DNA from 3 places in the Clostridium sp. BNL1100 genome. Region 1 is predicted to be linked to each of the others. Evidence: riboswitches for the same ligand, from Rfam matches in the RefSeq annotation. Region 1 holds a riboswitch; each other region holds the start of a gene.

The links. A riboswitch is a leader RNA that binds a small molecule or an ion and turns the genes downstream of it on or off. The one in region 1 is predicted to bind cyclic di-AMP.
Region 2: linked by a shared signal. The riboswitch ahead of dapB (4-hydroxy-tetrahydrodipicolinate reductase) and the one ahead of CLO1100_RS08850 (C40 family peptidase) in region 1 are both predicted to bind cyclic di-AMP.
Region 3: linked by a shared signal. The riboswitch ahead of CLO1100_RS11110 (NlpC/P60 family protein) and the one ahead of CLO1100_RS08850 (C40 family peptidase) in region 1 are both predicted to bind cyclic di-AMP.

Annotation. Positions count from the first base shown of each region.
Region 1 is NC_016791.1:2,121,919-2,130,131, reverse strand. Features, by position in the region: gene CLO1100_RS08860 (HAD family hydrolase) at 1-560, opposite strand, end outside; gene CLO1100_RS08855 (uroporphyrinogen decarboxylase family protein) at 541-1,617, opposite strand; gene CLO1100_RS08850 (C40 family peptidase) at 1,860-2,756, opposite strand; cyclic di-AMP (ydaO/yuaA leader) riboswitch at 2,757-2,897, opposite strand; gene CLO1100_RS08845 (heavy metal translocating P-type ATPase) at 3,024-5,516, opposite strand; gene CLO1100_RS08840 (sulfite exporter TauE/SafE family protein) at 5,553-7,412, opposite strand; gene CLO1100_RS08835 (metallophosphoesterase) at 7,581-8,213, shown strand, end outside.
Region 2 is NC_016791.1:1,801,174-1,809,386, forward strand. Features, by position in the region: gene CLO1100_RS07435 (spore germination protein) at 1-1,303, opposite strand, end outside; gene CLO1100_RS07440 (3D domain-containing protein) at 1,409-2,200, shown strand; cyclic di-AMP (ydaO/yuaA leader) riboswitch at 2,286-2,429, shown strand; gene dapB (4-hydroxy-tetrahydrodipicolinate reductase) at 2,570-3,427, shown strand; gene CLO1100_RS07450 (IS1182 family transposase) at 3,560-5,149, shown strand; gene CLO1100_RS07455 (D-alanyl-D-alanine carboxypeptidase family protein) at 5,283-6,512, opposite strand; gene CLO1100_RS07460 (spore germination protein) at 6,736-8,213, shown strand, end outside.
Region 3 is NC_016791.1:2,626,901-2,635,113, forward strand. Features, by position in the region: gene CLO1100_RS11105 (DNA internalization-related competence protein ComEC/Rec2) at 1-2,128, opposite strand, end outside; gene CLO1100_RS11110 (NlpC/P60 family protein) at 2,266-3,156, opposite strand; cyclic di-AMP (ydaO/yuaA leader) riboswitch at 3,161-3,302, opposite strand; gene CLO1100_RS11115 (N-acetyltransferase) at 3,394-3,927, opposite strand; gene CLO1100_RS11120 (hypothetical protein) at 4,098-4,325, shown strand; gene CLO1100_RS21245 (aspartyl-phosphate phosphatase Spo0E family protein) at 4,322-4,477, opposite strand; gene CLO1100_RS11130 (MarR family winged helix-turn-helix transcriptional regulator) at 4,671-5,141, shown strand; gene CLO1100_RS11135 (YhgE/Pip domain-containing protein) at 5,253-7,466, shown strand; gene CLO1100_RS20825 (hypothetical protein) at 7,631-7,780, shown strand; gene CLO1100_RS11140 (O-acetylhomoserine aminocarboxypropyltransferase/cysteine synthase family protein) at 7,951-8,213, shown strand, end outside.

The sequences.
Region 1 (8,213 bases):
GCTCCTATTACATCAGAAGGACTGTCTCCGATATGCAATATTTCATCTCTGTCAATACACGTTTCTAAAAGCACCTTTTTAAAAAATCTGTTTTTTTTATCCTGCTTATATGCTTTTAGATCCTCAGATATAAATTTCTTGTCAAATTCTATTTTAGATAATAATGGGTCAATCATAATATGATCTGCATCACTTGATATCCATAACTCACAAGAATGATTCCACTGGTTTAAAAATGCCGTTGCATCAGTGAAGAAACACGATTTTGAGTGTTCTTCCATCAGTATGTCAGCTGCTTCTTCAGCTATAAAATTGTAGTTGTTATTATGTTTTATAAGTGAAAATATATCTGTAAAAATTGTTCTCAAGTTTATAAATTCATTTGTCTCATAAACCTTTCCCATTGCTTTACTTAAAAAAATGTAATATTCCTGTATATATTTTTTTATTGAATCCGGATGATATTGTTCCCCTAATATTGCCCTCCAGATATTTTCAGCTCTTTTATCCACATTGATTAGTGTTTGAAACATATCAATGCTAATAGCAGATATTCTCATTTATATTAAATTCCCCTTTTAACGGATATTGTCCAAACTTTCTGACTGATTCAAGCAACGCATAAATATTTTCTTCCGGCGTATCGATTGGCATACCGCATCCTAGACCCAGAACAAATCCTTTCGGATTATCTGAAGCTTTTTGTATGCATCTCTTCGCTTCATTAAAAACATCAACAGGACGTCCTGACAACATAACTTTAGTAGGACTTATATTACCATATAATGCAACCTTAGAGCCTATTTCATTTTTAGCAGTTTCCATATCCACCTTTTCATCAAGACTGATTATCCCTGCTCCCGTGTCTGCAATCTGTCCCAGCAATTTCGTAGTGTTCCCGCAGATGTGCATTAATGGAGTTTCTTTTGTCAAATTTACAACACTTTGCACTAGTTCTTTTAGAAACGGAAATTCAAATTCTTGAAAAAAGGAATCACCTATAAGAGATGCAACAGGGTCTGAAATACTAAATTCAACCCCTAGTTTTGAGGCTTCATTTATATATTCAACAGTACTTTTTAGTGAAAATTCAATCATTTCCTTTGCAAACTCCGGATTTTCATATAAATCAATCATCAAATTCTCTAATCCCCGTATATTGGATGCAGTTGTCAACGGACCGGGAATTTCAGATACAATAGGAAGTTCATTTCCCAAACATTCCAAAAGTTCCTCAAGTGCTTCCAATATGATATTTAATCTTCCGCTTTTTCGAGGATCGGGAATCTCCAACTTTTTATAATCATTGTAATCATTAATGATATTTTCAGATATGTAAGGTGTGTCATGTTTAGGATAAATTACTTTACAGCCTACTGCTTCGGCTATACCGTTTACTATTGGTCCGGTACCGGCAGACTGTATTTCATAAACTTTTCGAGCCTGAATTTGGGATTTTACAATTTGTTTGGAAGATAAATATAAATCTGAAACACTGTCTCCCACCAATTTATATATATAATCTCCAGGACAAAGACCGCAAGGTATTCTGTCAACAGCCTGCTGATGTTTAAATGCGTACATTCTTTCCCTTGGTGTCATTTGATCCACACACACTACTCATTCCTCCCGTATCAAATAAATCCTTCAACAAAAAGCAATGAACATCAGCCGATATTCTAATTTCTACATAATTAGATTAACTTTTTATAAATATTTTGTAATTATTACCCTAATTATACTTTAATTGGTTGTTAATGTCAATCTGTGTCCCTATCCGCTATACAGTAAACAAAAAGCCGCAAAAAACATCAAAAGATGAATTTTGCGGCTATGAATTATTTATATTTACATGATTTCTAAATTACTCTTTTTGCTCCAATATAAGTACCCCTGTATTCTGACAGCTTTTGTACGCGGACTTTGCCGTTTGATGAAGATGCATGAATAAAGGTATTACCACCAATATAAATTCCTGCGTGGTCTATTTGTCCTGATGCTTTTCTACTTGAAGCATCAAAAAATAATATATCTCCTGCCTTTAGCTGGGCCTTTGCTACCTTAACTCCGTTGGAATACATACCCTGTGCCGACCTGTTAAGATTGACATCAAACTTTTTGTATACGTAGCCTACAAAACCTGAACAATCAAAACCGGTTTGTGGATTCGTTCCACCATAAACATATCTGACCCCTTCAAACTCACGGGCATACGCAATTAGTTTACTGTTTACAGAGCCATCGTCCTCAACGGCTGAGAATGCAACTACATTTACCGATCTGGACGTTTTTGTACTGGCAGATGAAATATTCACAAATTTAGATGATACATAGCCCACCTTTGAACCTATTTTAACCTTGTTCCAACCCTTTACAACATCAAGAATCTGTACGGAAGTACTTTTTTTAAGCGAGCTTATAACCTTGCTTGAAGTTCCGGCACTTTTCCTGAAATTGACGCCATTTGCATTTATTGCTCCTTTTACAGACTGCAATTTAACATAATTGCCGTTCACCCAGCCGGTTTTCTTGTTATACGAAACCTTGTACCAGCCTTTGGAGTGGTCAGTTACAGTTACTTTTGCATTTGTCAATTTGGTAACAATTGAAGAAGATGTTGTCGATGCCTTTCTCATTTTAACATTTGTACCTGTAACTTTTGCCGGCATTGTTGCAGCCATTACAGCCGTAGATGCAAATGCAAAAATCAGGGCAATAATACATCCTGCAAGTGCCTTGGTAATCTTTTGTTTCATTGTTCCTCCTATAGTGTGCTTCCGAAGTTAGCTGCCGGGTTCGGGTAATAGGATCACCCTACCATATAAAATGGATTAACCCCCTTTTTCTTGGTTCCTCCGTACTTCGTACTTGTGACGAAGATTCAGCAAATTTTTTTGACTGCTTCTATATAAAACTAGATTTCCTCACCACCTCCTTTAATTAAGTCAAAAAATACAAGCAGTCAATATATAATTCGAATTATATATAATACTTTGCGGGGTCAAAGCCCTGGTAATATATGCTTATTGTTTTTTACCCGTATTCCACTCCTGTTTCTGCCACTCCTCAACAGTATCAAACTTACGGGTATCCATTGGCTCATAACCTTTCAGGCTTAATGAATTCGTTACTACGGATACAGAGCTGAAGGCCATTGCTCCACCTGCAATCATTGGATTGAGTAATCCCAGCGCTGCAAATGGTATTCCTATGATATTGTAGAAGAATGCCCAGAATAGATTTTGTTTTATTTTGGTCATTGTTTTTCTTGATAGTCTTATGGCAGCTGGAATGGTTCTTAAATCACCCCTCATAAGGGTAATATCTGCTGCTTCAATGGCAACATCCGTACCTGTGCCTATTGCCATACCGATGTCTGCGGTAGCTAAAGCCGGAGCATCGTTTATTCCATCACCAACCATTGCAACTATTTTGCCTTGTGCTTTTAGCTTTTCTACTTCCTCTGCCTTGTTTTCAGGAAGTACCTCCGCCAGTACATTAGTTATTCCTACCAGCTTTGCAATAGCATTAGCAGTCCTTTTATTGTCACCTGTAATCATATATACGTCAATGCCGATATTTTTCAATTCTTCAATTGCTTCCTTTGAATTTTCCTTCAAGGTATCGGCTACTGCAACAAGAGCAGTAAGTTTGTTGTCTATAGACATCAGCATTGCTGTTTTACCTTCATCCTCAAGTCTTGCAATGTCAGCTTCAACATTCCCCATATCAATACCCTGTTCACTCATAAGCTTTCTGGTACCCATATATATTGTTTTACCGTCTATAACAGACATTACGCCTCTTCCCGGTATTGCTTCAAATTTGTCGGGATCATTTATTTTACTAAGTTCTTTTTTACCATGCTCATAAATTGCTACTCCCAAAGGATGCTCTGAACTTTTTTCAGTAATTGCCGCAAGCCTTAATATTTCTTTTTCAGTATAGGAAGTGTCTATAACAACTATATCGGTAACTTCGGGCTCACCTTTTGTAATTGTTCCTGTTTTATCAAGAACTACAGCGTTTAGCTTATAAGCCATTTCCAGATGTTCTCCACCTTTAATAAGTATGCCGTTTTCAGCACCCTTTCCGGTACCTACCATTATTGCGGTAGGAGTTGCCAACCCAAGGGAACATGGACACGCTATAACCAAAACTGCTACCGCACTTACTATTGCCTTCGTTACATCACCGGTTACCAGCAACCATATTACAAAGGTTAATAACGCAATTGCCACAACCACAGGAACAAATATACCTGAAACCTTGTCAGCAATCTTCTGAATTGGAGCCTTTGAGCCCTGGGCATCTTCAACCATCTTGATTATTTGTGACAATGCAGTATCCTTGCCTACCTTTGTAGCTTCGAAACGGAAGGTTCCGAATTTGTTTATGGTTGCTCCGATTACAACATCGCCTGCTTTCTTCTCAACCGGAAGGCTTTCTCCTGTGAGCATTGATTCATCTATGGATGAATTACCTTCCAATATTTTACCATCAACAGGAATTTTTTCTCCAGGTCTTACAATTACGACATCACCGGGCAGAACATCTTCTATAGGTATGTCTTCTTCAGTACCGTTCCTGAGTACTCTGGCCGTCTTAGCCTGCAAACCCATAAGCTTCTTTATTGCTTCAGAAGTTTTGCCCTTTGCAACCGCTTCAAGGTATTTGCCCAATAAAATAAGTGTAATAATAACTGCTGCAGCTTCAAAGTAGAGGTCTTTCATCATGCCTTTATGAACTTCCTCAAAAAAAACATTGTAAAGACTGAAAAAATATGCAGCAGATGTACCCATGGCTATTAATACATCCATGTTGGCACTTTTTGATTTCAATGCGTAATATGCATGTTTATAAAATCTGAAACCAATTATAAACTGTACCGGAGTTGCTATTATCAGCTGGAAATACTGATTATGAAGTAATGAAAGCAAAGGGCTGTCCAGATTCAGCATTCCCAGTATCATTGCAAGTACAAGAGGAGTACTTAGTACTGCCGATACAATCAGAGAAAGCTTCAAGGATTTTATTTCCTTCTCCCTTTGCTCTTTCTCAGTATCCGTGTTTACCTCCTCGGCCTTCTCCGCTCCATAGCCTAAGCCTTCAACTATTTTTATTATGTCTGAAACTTTTACCGTAGACGGGTCGTATTCAATATTTGCCTTTTCTGTGGCAAGATTAACGGCTGCCTTAACAATTCCTTCGGTCTTACTAAGCTTTTTTTCAATTTTTGCAGAGCATGCCGCACAGGACATACCGGAAAGCTTCAATTCAATTTTGTTTCCGGATTTTGCGCTTTCCTTTATAACGCCATAACCCAGCTTTTCGATTATTTCCTGAAATTTCGCTGAATCGGTCATACTGTCATCGTATTCAACAGTTGCTTTTTCTACCGCAAAATTAACATTTGCATTCTTTACTCCCTCAAGCTTATTCAGACCCTTTTCAATCCTTGCTGCACAAGCTGCACAGCTCATACCTGTGATTTTAAGGGATTCTTTCCTATCCATTTTATCTGCTCCTTTTTTGTTGTAATAGTGTATACATTAGCCGCAGCACCCTCCTGCTGACGCTCCCGCAGATGGTGTATAGCTGTTTACTTCATCCTTTATTTCTTCAATATTAATTGTATTTATATTATCTACCACCTTTACATAGCCGTGTAACATACCCATTCCGCATTGGAAGGTAAAGTCAAGAGTCGGCGACAATTCAGGTGTTTCCTTTTCACTTTTCAAATCCATCTGTGCCTGATACTCCGGAAATACAATTATGCTGTTGCATATGTTTAATTGGTCTGTATCAAACTTTATTTTAGCAGGTATTCCCTTTTGCAAAACAACAACCGCAGGTGAATACCCGTAATCGTTTACTGTTACAGTTACCTCCTGTTTATCTCCGTTTACCTTTGAAATGGCTACCTCGTCAGTAGGAATCTTGCCATTTGCAAATTTAGTAGCCTTCGAGGCTGCTCCACAACACCCTCCTGAACCGGAAACAGTACCCTGAGAATCGGTGTCGGAAGTTGAATCTTCAGCACTTACAGCAGACAGATCACCGACAACCTTTATATTGCTACTAATCATTCCCATCCAGCAGCTGTAAACAAATTTTCCTTCACTGTCCGGGGTAAATTCAATAACATTTTCTCCGGCCTTCAATGGCAGATTCTCAATATTGTATTCAGGTATGTTTATTCTGTTGTTACAGCCGTTTATATCACTTTGATCAGCTGTAATTGTCCATTTTACAGGAATACCTTTTTGAACCGTTATAGGACTGTACCTTCCGGAATCAAGCTTTGTGGTAACTACCTGAACATTTCCCTCTATTTTTGCAACTCCTCCTTCAGAAGATGATGCACCAAGGACTATGCTTGTATTAAATCCCGAAAGTGAAAGCCCTCTGTTTAACATTATAATACCAAGAATCAATACCAGTACAGCACTTACCTTCATCATTTTGTGTGTAAATTTGCTGCTGAGAAATGAGCTGACAGCACCAAACCCAAACATCAGGGGAACCGTTCCAAGGCTGAATAGAAACATTGATAAGGCTCCTGCCATGGCACTTCCCGTGCCCAGTGCATATAGCTGCATTGCCTGCAAAGGTCCGCAGGGCATAAGTCCATTCAGCATTCCAACCAACAAAGGCCCACGGCTTCCGCTGTTTTCATGTACTTTTTTGGCAAAAATCTTGGGCATTCTGGGATTCAATTTTCGAAGTGCAGGAAAAATATTCAACATATTTATACCCATTATAACCATAAAAATACCCGATAGAATTGCAACTACACCCTTAGCAGTACCTGAAAAACTTACAACTGAGCCTATTCCTCCTACAATCCCACCTACGATGGTATAGGAAATTACACGTCCTATGTTGTATAACACGCTTGGTTTTAGTTTGTCAAATTTTGAATCCCCGGCTGAAGCTTTGTATCGGACGCATACCGATAGATTTATCCCTCCGCACATGGCCACACAATGAAGTGATGTCAGCAGCCCTATAAAAAACAGAATTCCGTACCCCATTGACTGGTTTACATCAGGTACAAAATTAAACCCAATCGTATTTTTTATAATTACGTAAAGGGCGAGTATAATTACTGCTATTCCCGCAACCTGCCCGGCTCCCGGCCACTCCGACTTTTTATCGGGAATATTTGAAGTCTGTATGTTATTTGACATATCTTTTGGCTTATTTTTTACCGTATAATCCAGTCTTTCAATTGTTTCTATTATTTTATTCAGCTTAACGGCATCTTCATTATAGGTTACGTAAACATTTGAACTGCTGTAAATTGCCTTAACATTTATAATTCCGTCCAGTTTTTTAACTGCATTTTCTATTCTCGTTTCGCAACCCGTACAAGTCATGCCTTCTATTTGAAGAATTATATTCATCAGATTTTCCTCCTTCATTTCACAATCTGCTTATTTAGCTTTTAGTAGCTTATCATTTCTATGTGAAGATTTTATGGAGGAAATCAAGTTGGTTTTTATAATATTTTTAAATAGATTTACAGACTATATATTATAGAATTAAATTTTGCAGCTGACGGGGGTAGTTTTATGAAAAAAAGACTGTTAATGTGTTTATTTACTGTATTTATGCTGATTTCATTGTCCTTTAACTGTTTCCATGCAGAAGCATCACTCTTTTCCGGTCAATTAAAAGATTCCTGTAAGGAAAAGCCTTTTACTATGGTATGGCTTTCCGACTCTCAGTACTATGCCAAAAGCTATCCTCAAATTTATGATTGTCTTGGGGATTGGTTTGTCAAAAAGTACAAGCATAACTCTTTTGGATATTTGATTGTATCAGGCGATATTGTGGACAATGCAAGCTGTTTAAACCAATGGGAGGTTTCAAGCCGAAACTTTAAAAAACTTGATGATGCAAATGTGCCTTATGGTGTTCTGGCTGGTAATCATGACGTTATGATGAATGGACTTAATTATAGCATATTTAAAAGTTATTTTGGTGCTTCCCGATATATAGATAAGCCTTGGTACGGAGGCAGCATGGATGATAACCGTAACCACTACGACCTAATATCTTTTAGCTCTCATGATTTTATTATACTATACCTAGGTTTTAGTAGCGAAACTTCTCTTGAAACAACAACTTGGGTAAATGGAGTTCTTGAAAAGTACCCAGACAGAAATGCTATTCTGGTTTTACATGAATATCTTAACGAAGAT
Region 2 (8,213 bases), 320 kb from region 1:
CTTTCATAAGAGGAGGTACAATAAAACTGCAAATTCCTGCTAAAGCAGCAATAATAACCAATGGGGCAGAAGCTATACCTGCACTTACTGCGGCATCTCCAAGTACAATGGCTCCTACAATGCTAACTGCCTGACCTATAGCCCTTGGCATACGAAGACCGGCTTCACGAAGAATTTCAAAAGTAATTACCATAATTAAAGCTTCTACAAAAGACGAAAATGGGATTCCTTCTCTGGTCGCTGCCATTGTCAGCATAAGCTTAAAAGGTATTATGGTTTGGTGAAAGCTTGTAACCGCAACGTATAAGCCCGGCAAGTATACTGATATAAAAAAAGACATTAATCTTAGTAACCTCATAAAGGTCGCAAAATAAAATTCTCCGAAGTAGTCCTCCTGAGCTTGAAAGCTCTCAATCATCAGGAATGGAACAGTCAGTACCGTGGGTGTTCCGTCTGCCAGAATAGCAACTCTTCCTTCAAGAAGTTTAGCTGCAACCTTATCAGGTTTTTCACTGTTTCCTACCATAGGGAAAAAAGGCATTTTGCCATCTTGTATAAACTGCTCCATATATCCGGTAGCAAGGATTGCATCTATATTTATCCTATTAAGACGGTTTTTTACTTCTTCAACAACTTCAGGTGCTGCAATACCTTGTATATAGCAAATTGCTACATCAGTATTTGTTTGCTTGCCTAACACAAGGCTTTCAACTTTAAATTTAGTATTTTTGATTCTTCTCCTAAGCAGAATTAAATTTGTCTTGAGACTTTCTGAAAAGCCTTCTCTTGAGCCTTTAATACTTATCTCAGTGTCTGGTTCTCCGACAGCCCTTTTTTCAGGAGCTTTTAATCCTATTTTAAAGGCCTTGTCCTGTCCGTCAATGAACAAAACAACATCCCCTGTGAGAATACCGCTCAAACAATCTTTAAAGGAATAGAGCTCTTTAACATCACTTACACTTAATATACTCTCACTTAAAAGTGTAAAAACCGATGAATAGCTTTTTTCACCTGAATAATTTATAATAGGTTCAATAATATTCTCAGCAAGTATTGCCTTGTCAAAAAAACCTTCTATAGAAGCAATGATAATCCTTGTATTAAGCTTTCCCAAATGCACTTCACGCAGATTAAAGTCACTGCACAGGGAAAATTCCTGATTCAGCAGTCCTCTGACTTTGTCGATAGATTTAGGAATTTGAGTATTGCTGTTATTTTCACTATCTTCAGGTACTTCGGTACCCGCACGTTTTGGTTTTTTAGGCTCTCTGGATTTAAAAAAACTAAACATTATATCACCCAAAGTCATTGTCCCCAAATAAAACATTGTTATTCTATATGTATAAATACTGCTAATTTGGAAAATAATCCATAACAGGTTAATTTATTTAATAAGGAGTTCACATATATGACCGAAAAAGACAAACAAAAGTCTGCAGATATTTGGATGTTCAAGGTATTAACTATAGCTTTGGTATTGACAAGTACTTTACTTGCTTTTTTCTGTATCAGGGTAAACAATGTAGTAGATCAGTACAAAGAAAAATATAATAATGAATGTGTTCAATCCATGCTTATTATGAAATCAAATCAATCATTAACAACAAATACAAATAATTATAAATCTCAAAGTGATGAACTCAGTAAGCTTAACAACGACCTTAAGAAACAAAATGAAGAGATAAAAAAACAGCTTGAAGATTTAAAAAAACAAAATAAGCAATTGGAATCTACAAAGAAAGAACTAGCCGATGATAACCTTCAGCTTCAGAGATCACTTAAAAAGGCAGCAGCGGTGGGTGTAAAACCTCAATCATACAAGATATACAGTGGTGACAATCTCGAAAATAACAGTAAAAGAAAGTATCTTGGGAAATTTCTTGGTACGGCATATACCCCATGTGCTGAGGAATGTGGCAATAACAAGGGGATAACCAGCTCAGGTCAGCCAATAGTACCCGGTGTATCCATAGCAATTGATAACACACATTGGCCTTATGGAACAATATTCTATATTAAAGGATTAGGATATACAATCGCTATGGACACAGGAAGTGCAATAAAAGGTAAAAACAGATTTGATTTCGCAGTATTAGATAAAAAGTTCGCATATGAGCTTGGACAACAATATTATGACGTGTACCTAGTAAAGATAGGAAACGGTAAGATTAGTGAATCTATTATAACCAAACCGGCCTAAATGAAAGAATGTTAATAAAAACCAGGAAATATTGACTTATTTATAGAATTGGTATATACTAACAGTAGATTTAAGTCTAAAAATTAATAATTTATCGCTGAATTATAGCAGTTTGATTGCTATAAGCGGGGGAACCATTTAATGGGGTGAATCCTGGGTTATCAGGTAGGGTTAGTCTCTTACAACCCGAATCCGGCAGCTAACTTCGTAAGCGTTGGGGAGAAAGTGAATTTTTACATTTTGTAATTTTCTAACCAATGCTACAGTTTATCTGTAGCATTTTTAAGTTTATCCTTATTCATTTTCTTCAAATTTAATTATTCAATTTTAAATCTTACTTTATAATTTGAAAGGGAGGGAACTTATTTGATGAAAGTTTGTATATCAGGGTTGGGCCGCACCGGAAAGGAAATCGCAAGGACAATATTATTACAAAATGAAATTCAGCTTGTTTCTGCTATATGCAGTCCGAGCAGTAAATCTTTAAATAAGGATTTGGGAGAAATACTTGGAATGAATAAAACAGGAATTACGGTTACCGGATCTGATAAACTGGAGGAAGTAATATTCAGAAATAAACCGGACGTTGTTATTGATTTTTCAAATCCAAAATCAGCATTAAAAAATGCTTTAATTTTCTCAAAATACAGGATAAACATTGTAGTAGGAACCACAGGCTTCTCGGATTATCAGCTTAAAAAGCTTTACGTAATTTGCAGAAAGTTCAAAAACGGCATTGTTTATGCACCAAACATAACTATGGGTGTAAATGTTCTGATGCTGCTGTCAAATCTTACGGCAAGCTTGCTAAGTAATTACGATTTTCAGATCACAGAGTTGCATCATAAAAACAAATTGGATTCACCATCCGGAACGGCGAAAAAAATAGCTGGCGAAATACAGAGTGGTCTTTTAAACAAAGGAGTTGTAGTTTCAAATAAGGACATACCTATAAATTCTGTAAGGGCCGGAGGTGTAATAGGTAAGCATGAAGTAATGATTGTAGGTCAGGACGACAAAATAGAAATCAGTCATGAGTCTTTTTCAAGAAAAGCCTTTGCACAGGGAGCTGTAAGTGCAGCGAAATTTATTCATAAAAAATCTGGGTACTTCGAAATGAAGGATGTCCTTGATTTGGAAAAAGTATTAAAAACTTATATTGAAAATAATAACAGGTGGTCGTCTAAGCGCCACAACAAATATAATGCCAGACCGGCTTCAAATTAAAAAAACAAGGGGCTGTTGCACAATGAATAAATTTATTCACTGTGCAACAGTCCCCTTTTTGTCCCTAAAATAGTAAAATGCGGGTCCCGTAGGGCCCGCAAGTGTTGTATAATTTAATTTGTGAAAAAACTTATGCAACATAAAAATTATACCGAATTTAACGGATACTATCAATTAGTTTTGCCTTTAAATTTGGAGATGTTAATACCTGAAGATGATTCTGTCAGACTGTTAAGCCAAATATTGGAGGGATTGAATTACACAAAGTTGTATAAGGCTTACTCTTCTACTGGAAGAAAACCGGCAGTTGACCCAAAGACCATGTTTAAGGTAATAACATATGCAAACTCAAATAACATATACTCAAGTAGAAAAATTGAAACTGCATGTAAAAGAGATATTAATTTCATGTGGTTGCTCCAAGGGGAATCAAAGCCAGATCACTCAACTATAGCCAGATTCCGTAAGGATTATCTTCCAGAGGCAATAGAAGACCTATTCTATCAAATGGTACAGCACCTGCATTCTATCGGAGAAGTTAAATTCGAAAACCTTTTTGTGGATGGTACTAAAATTGAGGCAAATGCAAACCGCTATACCTTTGTATGGAAGAAAGTAGTCAATAAAAACGAAGCAAAGATGTTTGAGAAAATAAAAGCTTGCTTAGAGGATATAAACCAGTCATATTTGACTAACTTTTCAGTATCAAAAGATAGCATATTGGCGGATTTAGAGCAAGTTCTTGAATATTTAAAGGACAAGCAAAAAGAAGATAACATAGAATTTGTTCATGGAATCGGAAAACGTAAAACTCAATTACAAAGATTCACAGAGCAGTTCAAGGAATTTAAAGAACGTCAGGAAAAATACAATGCCCATAACCAGCTGTTCGAGGGGAGAAACAGTTATTCCAAAACGGATACTGATGCAACATTCATGCATATGAAAGATGACCACATGCGTAATACTCAGCTAAAACCTGCCTACAATGTTCAGATTGGAGTTGAAAGCGAGTATGTTACTGGCATTGGAATTTTTCAGGATAGGAATGACATTGCTACACTAATCCCATTTCTAAAAAGTATGGAATCAAACTTAGGTAGATGTTATGAAAACGTAATTGCAGACTCTGGCTATGAGAGCGAAGAAAACTATCTGTATTTGGAAGAAAAGCATCAGAAAAGCTATATAAAACCTCAAACATACGAGATATGGAAGAAGAAAAGCTTCAAGAAAGATATCAGCAAGCGTGAAAATATGCAGTATGATGAAGAGAAAGATGAGTATACGTGCCATAATGGAAAACAATTAAAAATGTCAGGAACAACTCATAGAAAATCAGCAACAGGATATCGTTCCGAGATTAGCATATATGAATGTGAAGATTGCAGTAATTGCCCCTATAAGTCTAAGTGTACAAAAGCCCAAGGAAATCGCAAAATGCAGGTATCTAAGACATTTGTAAAAAAGAGACAAAAATCTTATGAAAACATCTTGACGGAGAAAGGCATTCTTCTAAGGGTAAATCGTTCCATCCAAGTTGAAGGAGCCTTTGGAGTTCTAAAAAGTGATTACAATTTCAGCCGTTTTTTAACACGAGGGAAAAACAGTGTTAAAACCGAATTTATCCTGCTGTGTTTTGGCTATAACATAAACAAATTACACTCCAAAATTCAAAATGACCGATGTGGAAAAGAACTTCATGAAGTAAAAGCCTGCTAAAATTCCAACGAAATCTAATAGGCCTATTAAAGTGCGCTCAAATTCCACAAAATAGGGAATTAACTACAGAGTAATCAACAATTTAACAACAAAAAATATTGGAGCAAAAGAAGGGAGCACCGCTGACTACTTTTTAAGTAGTTTTGCGACACTCCCTTGTTTTTTTAGCTCTAAACATAAATTTTAGAAGATTTTTTATTATCAAAATGAGTTCAATAATTCCAAGAATAGCTACGATTGTAACCAAATCTCTGTTTTCGGTAACAATGTCTTTGATTTTTGTTCTGTAATCCTCAGGTGCTGATACAGTCTTATCCGAGTATAAATTAACTTCTATTACAGTATTATCATTAAGTGTGTATTTTAAAACACCTGCAATAGTTTCGGCATTAACCGGGAGTTTCAACTTTTCATTCGGTATAAAGCTTATATTTTTAATAAAACTGTCTCCTACCGGATAGGTGTAATAAACATCAATTTTACTTGCCAGATCAATCTTAACATTATCTACTTCTATACTTCTTTGAGGGATATTTTTGGGAACCAGCACTCCCGTATAAAACTTGGAAAATCCGTAATCAAAAAGTTTTGCAGTCTCGGAAAAAGCACTTTCTTTACTGGTGTTGAATACCACAGCAATAAGACGTTTATCATTTTGAGAAGCAGTAGTAACAGCGGAAAAGCTCTGGGGGTTTGTATTTGTACCTAATTTTCCGCCATCAACGCCTTTATAACTCCAAAAAAGGGTATTTTGGTTTGTTAAAATGGAAGAATTATTTCCATTGAGCCAGCCAAAACCTCTAGCACCAAATATCACATTAAAAGTATTGTTTGATATTGCTACTTTTATAAGTAAGGCAATGTCATTGGCAGAAGTATATTGAGCCTTCTCATAAAGGCCTGTTGGATTTACAAAATATGTATCTTTTAAAGACAGCTCTTTAGCTTTCGTATTCATATATCTAACAAATTTTTTGATATCACCGTCACCTACATATTCGGCAAGTGCCACAGCTGCATCATTCCCCTGTGAAAGCATTACGGCATAAAGTAAATCCTCAACAGTATACTGATTTCCCACCACAAGATTAAGCCCATTAAAGCTGGCGGCATTTTTACTGATTGTAACCTTAGCATTTAAATCTGTTTTCTCGATGGTAACAAGAGCAGTCATAAGTTTACACATAACTGAAGGTGATAAATGCTTATAAGCATTTTTTTCAAAAAGAACTTGTCCCCTTACGGTATCCATTAGGACTACAGAGCTAGAAGTAAGACTTTCAGCCGGCGTCCATGCAAAAACCGGGAAACTATTTAATATTAAAATTAATGCCACTATAACTGAAATTATTTTTTTGCTCATCAACTTTACCTGCCGAAAGTAATTATTTCATTTCTTAATATAATGATAGAACATAGAGGCTCAATTAACAAGGCAAAAATCAATAATTAAGGTTAAAAATAGGTTACAAATTTTACAATAATTAATAAAGATATTCAACAAATGAAAACAATGCATATAAGTAACCTTAAAATAAAATAATACATTTAAACCTAAGCATAATTTATAAAAAAGGAGCTTAAAATTGGGAATTGTAAAGAGACTAAGGAAATACATTATATATGACAAAAAAAGTATAAAACATGACTTTGAATTGAACGAAATAAAGTCGGTAAATTGTGACAGGGCAAAAAACGCTGCTTCTATGGATACATTTGATAGCGAAGAGTTTAAGAATTACTTTGAAGAATGCCCTGGTAATGATGAATATCTTGAAGAGCACGTATCAGACGAAATAGATAATAATAAAAGCATAATGAAAAAAATATATAACATACCTGAAAACAGTGATATTGTATACAGGGAGTTCAATATAACCGTTCAAGATGACAATTATCAGGCTTTTATAGTATTTATTGACGGAATGACGGACAGTAGTATTATAAGTAATAATATCCTTCAGCCTTTAATGATTTTATCAAACATAGATATTAAACAAGAGGTAAAGGATGTAGGAGAATTTATATTCAACAGACTTATACCTTTTAATCAGTTAAAAAAGGTAAAGGATTTTAAAGATGTTGTTAGCAATATAAATTTTGGCGGTTGTGCTGTATTTGTGGATGGATTGGAGTATGCATACACAGCGGATACTAAAAAGTGGGAACACAGGAATGTGGGTGAGCCAAATTCCGAAACTGTCATAAGAGGGCCACAGGAGGCTTTTAATGAACAAATTAGAGCAAATACAGCTCTTTTAAGGAAAATATTAAAGGACAAAGACTTGACAATCAAGGGGCTTACTGTTGGTAAGAGAAGTAATACTCCTTGTGCTGTTATGTATATCCGTGATATTGCAAATGAATCTCTTGTACGTGAAGTATTAAAGAGAGTCAAAAGTATAAAGGTTGATTATATATTTGATTCCGGTGAATTGGAGCAACTATTGGAAGACAGCACTTTTCTGACAGCACCACAGATATTTGCAACAGAAAGACCTGATACTGTTGCAAGAATGCTGGCCCAAGGTAACATAGCCGTTATATTGGACGGAAGTCCATATGTACTTGTGATGCCTGCAACAATAACAGAATACCTTAGTACCCCTGAAGATATAAACATAAGGTTTCCATATGTAAATTTTATACGTATGATAAGAATAATCGGTGTTATCATTGCACTGTTACTACCCGGACTGTATATAGCTGTAACAAATTATCATCAGGAAATGATCCCGACTAATCTTTTATTTGCCATTGAGGCTTCAAGGGAAATCGTTCCCTTTCCAACAGTTATTGAAATAATAATAATGGAATTTTCATTTGAGCTGATAAGAGAAGCGGGTATCAGGGTCCCGGGAGCTATCGGCTCTACAATAGGCATTGTGGGAGGTCTGATTTTAGGACAGGCAGCCGTTTCAGCCAATCTTGTAAGCCCAATACTTATAATAGTAGTAGCTATTACGGCGCTTGGTTCCTTTTCAATACCAAGTTTCTCTATGTCCTTTTCCATAAGAATAATTAGATTTGCTTATATTATATTAGGGTCCATAGCAGGATTTTT
Region 3 (8,213 bases), 500 kb from region 1:
TTATGTCCGCTTTTAAATCCAGACCTTGTTTTAACATTCTCTCCTCTGACGGAATCCCACTGTCCCCTGTAAACAAAACTTTTACATTCTTATAAACTAATTTTAACACTAATGAGCTTTCATTCAAATCCTCTTGGGCAATGCTGTCTATTTTATAAGAGAGCGGGTTTAATACTTCAAATATCGTTTCGTTATCAAGGTTTATTCTATCTCCTTGCTTACATTTGATTACTGAAATATTTTTTTCCTTACAGATACTATTTACTTTCTCCAATCCTCGTCCATCAGTTTCAGGTACAATTACTGTCCCTACAGACAGCTCTCTGAGCACTGCCTCAAGTCCCTCCGTATGGTCAGAGTGTCCGTGGGACGCAATAACAATATCAACTTTTTTCGTACCCCTATCAAGAATATATGGTACCATAACTGACTCACCTATATCAAACTCGGATTTCGAATTTGCTTCACGTCCGCCTCCGTCAATAAGTATTTTTGTACCATGAGCTGTTCTTATAAATGTGCTGTCACCTTGTCCAACATCTAAATAAGTTATTTCAAGTGGCTTAGGTATTAGCGACTTAGCCCCGAATATAATAATTATTAAAATAATAATTGCTCTTTTCAGATGTTTTGTGTATTTTTTAGCCTGAAAATAATTTCTGCCTTTAAATATATAAATTATAAATAAGTAGTAAAATAAAACCATTCCAAATGTTGGGGTAGGTAATTTTAACAATGAAAATGGTATTTTAGAAGTTACTTCTGTAACAAACAATATGAAGGACAGAAATGTGTTATTGATATACCCGATAATAACCGCCAGGTATATATTAAGTAAACCTGCAAAAACCATAATAAAACCTATTATTGTTACAAATTCAACCAAGGGCACAACGAGGATATTAGAAATAATGGAGAATGTTGAAAAATTGTTAAAATAATATAAGGTAACAGGTATAACTCCTAACTGTGCTGCAATTGTTGCTGCAAGAGTATCTGAAATCACGTTGGGGATATATTTGTACTCAGTGAAGGATTTAATTTGCGGATAAAACATGACAAGTGACAGTGTTGCACCGAATGAAAGCTGGAATCCTATATCAAATAGTGTATAGGGATTGATTATTAGTAAAATAAGTGCTGAGGCTGAAATACTTGTATATATATCGGGTTCCCGCATTATGATTCTTCCTGTCAGTATTATTATTCCCATAATAACAGCCCTGACTACCGAAGCTGAAAAACCCGTAACAAATACAAATAATATAAGTATAAAAATAGTAATTATATTTGCTTTTAAACTGCTCAATCTCAACTTTTTGAAAATAAAAGTAAATGGCAGAATTATAAATGCGACATTCATTCCTGAGGCTACCATGATGTGGCTAAGTCCGGCTTTACTGAATGCTGTAAAGGCATTTTCATCCAAGCCGTCCTTATATCCGATGAGCATACCTTCCAGCAGTCCTGCCTGATTTTTATCAAGAGAATAACTGATTATGTCAACAACTTTATTTTTAATCGCATATCCTATTCTATATAAGTAGCCTCCTCCTTTTTGACCGGAAACTTGAATATCTGATGCACCATGTAAATATATCCGTCCTGAAATCCCTATTGATGCCAGATATCTTCTATAATCAAATCCTGCCGGATTAGTTGCAGGCTTTGGCTTTTCAACAACCCCTGTAAAACCGATTTTTGTTCTGTAGCCTATTTTTATGTTAATATTGTTTACATAAACCAGTATCCTGTTTTTAACCTTGACGGTCTTATTTTTATAAACTACAGATTCTGTTTTTAGAACAAAATTTGACTTGCCGTCTTCCGAATTCTGTATTTCACTATCAATAAAACCCTTTACTTCTACAGGAATACCGTAATATTGATTAAAGCTTCCAATATAGCGATATTCTGCATTATAGAAAAGCATTCCGCCTGCTATAAAAAAAGAAAGCAAGATAAAAATTATAGTTTTTAAATTTCCGAGTTTTTTAAGAAGACAGATTATAGCTAACATCATTATAGAAGAAATTATAAGAAAACGATTCAATCCAATGCTGTTTATAAGTAGTATCCCTAAAATAAAGGACACAGCGAAAAGACAGAGCGGTCTTTTGATATTCAAAACAACCTCCATATTAAGTTTATAGTAAACTAGAAATTATGAATTTTCAAAGATAAAAAATGAAAGTTAAGAATTAAAAGTTGACATAGACCACAAAAACGTCTTATAAAAGACGTTTTTGTGGTCTATGATAAGATTTAAATTACTCTTTTTGCACCAATGTAAGTTCCCCGGTATTCAGATAAACTCTGAATAAGCACTTTTCCATTGGAAGTTGATGCATGAATAAATTGGTTGTTACCTAAGTAAATACCTACATGGTCTATAGCACCAGCTGATTTTCTGGAAGATGCATCAAAGAACAACAAGTCTCCAGCCCTTAAAGCTGTCTTAGAAACCCTTGTGCCATTTGAATACATGCTTGATGCTGAGCTGTTGAGGCTAACGCCAAAGTTCTTATATACGTAGCCGACATAGCCAGAGCAATCAAAGCCGCTTGGACTTTTCCCACCATAAACATACCTTACACCAATAAACTTCTTTGCATATGCAATTACCCTGCCAACCAGAGAATCATCCTCTTCGCTGACAAATGTTGCAGCTTCCGTAGAACGGGAAGTTTTTGTTGAATTCGCCGCTGAAGAAACAAATTTCTTTGAAACGTATCCAACCTTTGAACCTACTTTAACCTTGTGCCATTCAGTAAGTGTATCCAGTATTTGTACATCGGTTCCTTCTTTTAGAGAACTAATTACTTTGCTGCTTGTACTGGCACTTTCTCTGAAATTGACACCATTAGCATTAATACTTCCTTTTGTGGTAAGAACCTTTATGTAGTCACTGTTTACCCAACCGGTCTTTCCATCAAAAGAAATCTTGTACCAACCGCTAGACTTATCAAGCACTGAAACTCTCTTATTGGAAAGTTTAGTGATGACACTTGCTGAAGTATTTGGGTCTTTTCTTACATTGACGCCAGTACCCTGAATCTGGGCTGACTGCGAAGCAGCCATTGCAGCAGAGCATACTAACACAAGTGAAAAGGCGAAAATACAACCGACAAGTACCTTGGTAATCTTACCTGTCATTGGCCCCTCCTATAGTAGCGCTTCCGAAGTTAGCTGACGGGCTCGGGCAATAGGACCTCCCTACCATTCATTAAATAATAAAGAATGGATTAACCCCAAATCTTGGTTCCTCCGTACCTCTTTCGAGGATTCAGCTTATTAATTTCGTTATTATTATATTTAATTTATTACAGTTTGTCAAACTTTTAGTAATAAAACAGCAATTTTTTGGTAATATTTTTGTAATATTAATGATTTTTACACTTTCTTCCACATGATCAGAGCATGTTCAGTTATTTTTTGTAAATCATAAAACGTGTCAAATTCATATTCGGTATAACCACACTTTTCCCAGAATTTTATACCGGATGTATTATTTTTGCTTACCGAAAGACAAACAGTATTCACATTGTATGATTGCTTAAAATAACTTTCGAGAATACTAATGACTTTTTTACCATAACCTTTGGATTGGTATGGCAAGTCAATAGCTATTGAATTTAACCAGAGTATATTTTCCTCAACAGACAACGAACCTTTGACCAGACCTATAGACTTGTCGATAATAAAAGAATCCTTTTTTTCAAGAAAAATATCCAAAAAGAATACATTATTCTGAGATATAAACTTAAAAAGCTGACTGGAAAATACATCATAGCTTATAAAACTATAAACACCGGTTGCATATTTAAAGCCGTCTGTATTTTCGTAAATTGAATATATATTTTCAATACTTCCGTAGCTAATATTTTTTAAATGCAAATCATCATTCAATATATCTATCTTTAGCATATTACCATATCCTTACTGAACAAAAAGGTATTGATACAAAGAATTATACCAAATAATTGCAGTATTAAGAACAGCATATATTAGGAAATATTTGACACATAATATAAATAGCTTTATTTTTATTATATAAGCAATATAAACATTTTACAAAAGACAGAGAGGAACTAAAAATGTGTAAGGTATTTAACGAGCAATTATTTGAATGTTCTTTTATAACTCTTAAACTGTTACTGGAAGTGTTTAAAAAAAATCTAATAGATATAACTGATTTTAAGAGCAATACCGAACTTAAAATCAGTTATATCCAAAGTAACCTTAAGCATATAAATCAAATTGAAAGAAGGTCATTTATTGAATGTGTAATTCATGAATGTATTGAAATTAATCGCAGTTGCTAATTAAAACTGTAAAATTGCAAAATTAAGTCATCTAATCTTTTACTGATTCTAAGAATGTCGTGTTTCGCCCATGGTTCATTATCCAACAAATCATAAAGCTGCTGCTTAAGACACTCGACTTCTTTGTTAAGTGTATAAATATTTGTTTGCATTATGTAACCCCACTTCTTTTCTTTGGTAAAATATATACTTATTTTACCATTATTTTGTATTCAAGTAAATACATATCCTAAAATTTGTAAGTCCTTGTTGATTTTTTTGCTAAAAGCAGTTTACTTTTTAATCGTTCAGTAGTATATTAAAATAAAATAGTTTGAAATTCAAATTAAGTGAGGATTAAAGACCATGAACTCAGAAACAGAAAATAGTTTACTTATTGTGGATGAACTATTTAGAAAGCTTTTTGATAAGTACAATAAACTTGAGAGTAAAAAATTTTTTAGTAAAACTCTTGATGATCTTACTGTTATCGAAATTAATACAATAGTTGTTATAGGTCACGGTGAAGAAGATAAGAAGATGTCAGAGATTGCAAATACTTTGGGCGTCACCTTTGGTACTCCTACTGTAACTGTTGACAGGCTTATTAAAAAAGGTTATGTAATAAGAAGGCGTGACAAGGAAGACAGAAGGCAAGTTTTTATTTCTCTTTCTGAAACCGGGAAAGATGTTTTTGAATCTATTATTATTATTAGGAATATACTTGCTGAAAAAATATACGGTATCCTTAGTGAGGACGATAGAAAGGCCCTAATTAATATACTTTCATCACTTAATTCACACTTTGATGATATTTTTTGCTTCAAAAATAAGTAGTTTTTTTTTGTCGAAATACTTTGAATTTCAAATTATTTAAATTTACAATATTCGAGGTGGTGAAGTAAAAATAAAATGAACATCTATCCAGAAAAAAAGGAGGTAAAAATTATGCAAACACTGAAAAAGTACAAGAAATTTGCCGTAGTCATTGCAGTTATTTTAATTCCATTGGTCTACAGTTTTTTCTATCTTGATGCCTTTTGGGATCCATACAGCAAACTTGATAAACTTCCTGTAGCCGTAGTAAATCAAGATAATGGAGCAACTATCGGCGGTGAAAACAGAAATCTGGGAAAAGAAATTACAGACAATCTAAAAACCGATAAAAATCTTAAATGGGTTGTTACATCAGAATCTGATGCAAAGGACGGTGTAGAGAACAGAAGGTATTACGCAATGATTAATATACCTGGTGATTTCTCCAAAGATATTTCTTCGGCAGCCGACAGCGATAAAACTCAAGGTAATTTAACATATACTGTTAATGAGAAAAGAAATTATCTTGCAAGTCAAGTCCTAAGCAGGGTTACATTAGAGTTTAAGGATAAAGTCTCCAAGTCTGTTTCCGAAGAAATCGTCGGAACCCTTTTAGATCAGATAAAAGATCTTCCTAATAGTCTCAAGGAACTTGATAATGGCTTAAAGGAAATAAAAGACGGAGCTGAACTACTCTACGACAGCAATGGTAAAATTGTAAAAGGTCAGAAAAAATTTAATGACGGTGTTAATAAGCTTAACAACGGACTCTCAGAAGCCAATAACGGTTCTACTACTCTGTCAAAAGGTTCAAAACAACTCAGCGACGGTGCAGAACTGTTCTACAAGAGTTTATCAGGCGGTTCCGATAAAATAACCGGTTTGGTTAGCGGTTCCAATGCTTTTATGTCAGGTCTGTCAAATCTGAATTCAGGTTTAAATCAGCTAAATTCAGGCATTGCTATAGCTGCTCCCCAGATATCTCAACTGACTAAAGGTAGCTCTGACTTAAACAGCGGAGTACAGTCTTATACATCAGGTGTTGACAAGTATATTGAATCGGTAAACAAGGTTTCTCAGGCTCAATCTGTTTTAGCAAGCTCTATTCAGAAGTATGTGGCAACCCATCCGGAAGCCTTGACAGACCCGAATTTCAAGGCTGTAATCGCTACTCTGGAGGCCTCAAATTCTGTTCCTGAACAGCTCAAAGCTGGCGGAGAACAATTATCTTCTTCTGGAAAACAACTTGCTGAGGGTTCAGGTAAAGTTGCAGGCGGAGTTTCCCAGTTGGCTATACAATTGGGTTCTGTAACGGAAGGTATAAATAAACTTACTGCAGGATCAAACAAATTGAATAAATCATATCCAATGATTAACAAAGGTATCCTTGATACTGCTTCTAGTATCAAAACTGCCTCTGATAAATCCAAGGAGCTTGCTTCAGGTGCTTCATCAGTTAATGAAGGAGTCGCAAAACTTTCAAGCGGTGTTTCTGCACTTGCAGCTGGTAGCGAGGAATTGTTAAAGAATTCTGGTGTTATCCTTGACGGTGAAACAAAGATTCAGGATGGTTTAGGCAAACTTAAGGATGGAGTAACAGCAGCCAGCAGTGGTGTATCCTCTTCCCTTCTAAAGGCTGACGGTAAATTAAACGGTACAGACGGCTTAAAGGAATATGCAGCAGACCCTGTTAAAATTACAGAAAAGAAGGTTTACGGTATTCCTGACTATGGTACAGCCTTTACACCTTATTTTGTATCTCTGTCCCTTTGGGTTGGTGCATTGCTGATGTTCTTTGCAATTTATCTGGATGAGGAAGTAAGATTCCGCAGGTTTTCTTCCGAATCTAAAGGCTATATGAGATTTTTTGCATATACTTTCATAGGCATTGCCCAAGCTCTTGTCTTAGACATTGTTATTTTAAAAGGTTTGCACTTGGAAGTTGCTAATATGGGACTTTTTGTACTGACAAGTATCATAATTTCATTGTCATTTACATCTATAATGAGATTTTTACTTGTACAATTAAGGGATGTGGGCAAGTTCATTGCAATTCTGCTTTTGATATTACAGCTTACTTCCTGCGGAGGAACCTTCCCGATGGAACTTGTTCCACGCTTCTTCAATGTGCTTAATCCGTTTATGCCAATGACATATTCAGTTAATGCATTGAGAGAAGTAATTTCAGGTATTAATGATGGATTCCTGGCACAGAACCTGATTGTTTTAGTTGCTATAATGGCAGGTTTCCTTATATTGAACCTTATAGTATCAAAGCTGAGGTTTGGAAGCATTTCTTCTGATTCTGATGATTTTGTTAAAATATCCGAAGAAGTTTCAGCTTAAATAAAATAAATTTATAATAATTTACAAAATCCGTAAACTGACATAGTTTTTGAACTGTGTCAGTTTTTTATTGGAAGCATATCTTTGCTGTTTTTCTAGCAAAATATTATTAAAGGTATTCACATTATTTTATAGCCATAATTTGGCAGACGGAGGTATAAGCTATGAGAAACAGGAAAATAGACGATGACTCGCTTTTAACCGTTTTTGAGCGAATTATAAATAGTATTCCAATAAGATTTCAAAGTAACACCAGGGAGAATTCATATGATGACAGTAAAATGTCTGAGGATGATATCGAAAAATTCCGATAAACTGTTAATTTTAAGACTATGGCCGTATATACCATAGTCTTTTTCTCTTTTTTATTAAATTATATTCACACCTGTCTTGACAAATATGTATTCTATTTTATATTCTTTTGTTATAAGAAAATAATATTCATTTTAGAGATAATTCGTTTAATTTTATATGAGGTGATTATATGTCATGGAAAATTGAAACCAAATGCCTTCAGGAAGGCTACAAACCAGAAAACGGTCAACCACGTGTACTTCCTATTTACCAGAGTACAACCTACAAATATGACTCTACCGAGCATGTTGCCAAGCTTTTTGACTTATCTGTTCCCGGGCACATGTATTCCAGAATCAGCAATCCTACAGTTGAGTGCGTTGAAAACAAGATTGCCGCACTGGAAGGCGGTATCGGAGCTCTCTGTACCTCATCAGGACAAGCTGCTTCTCT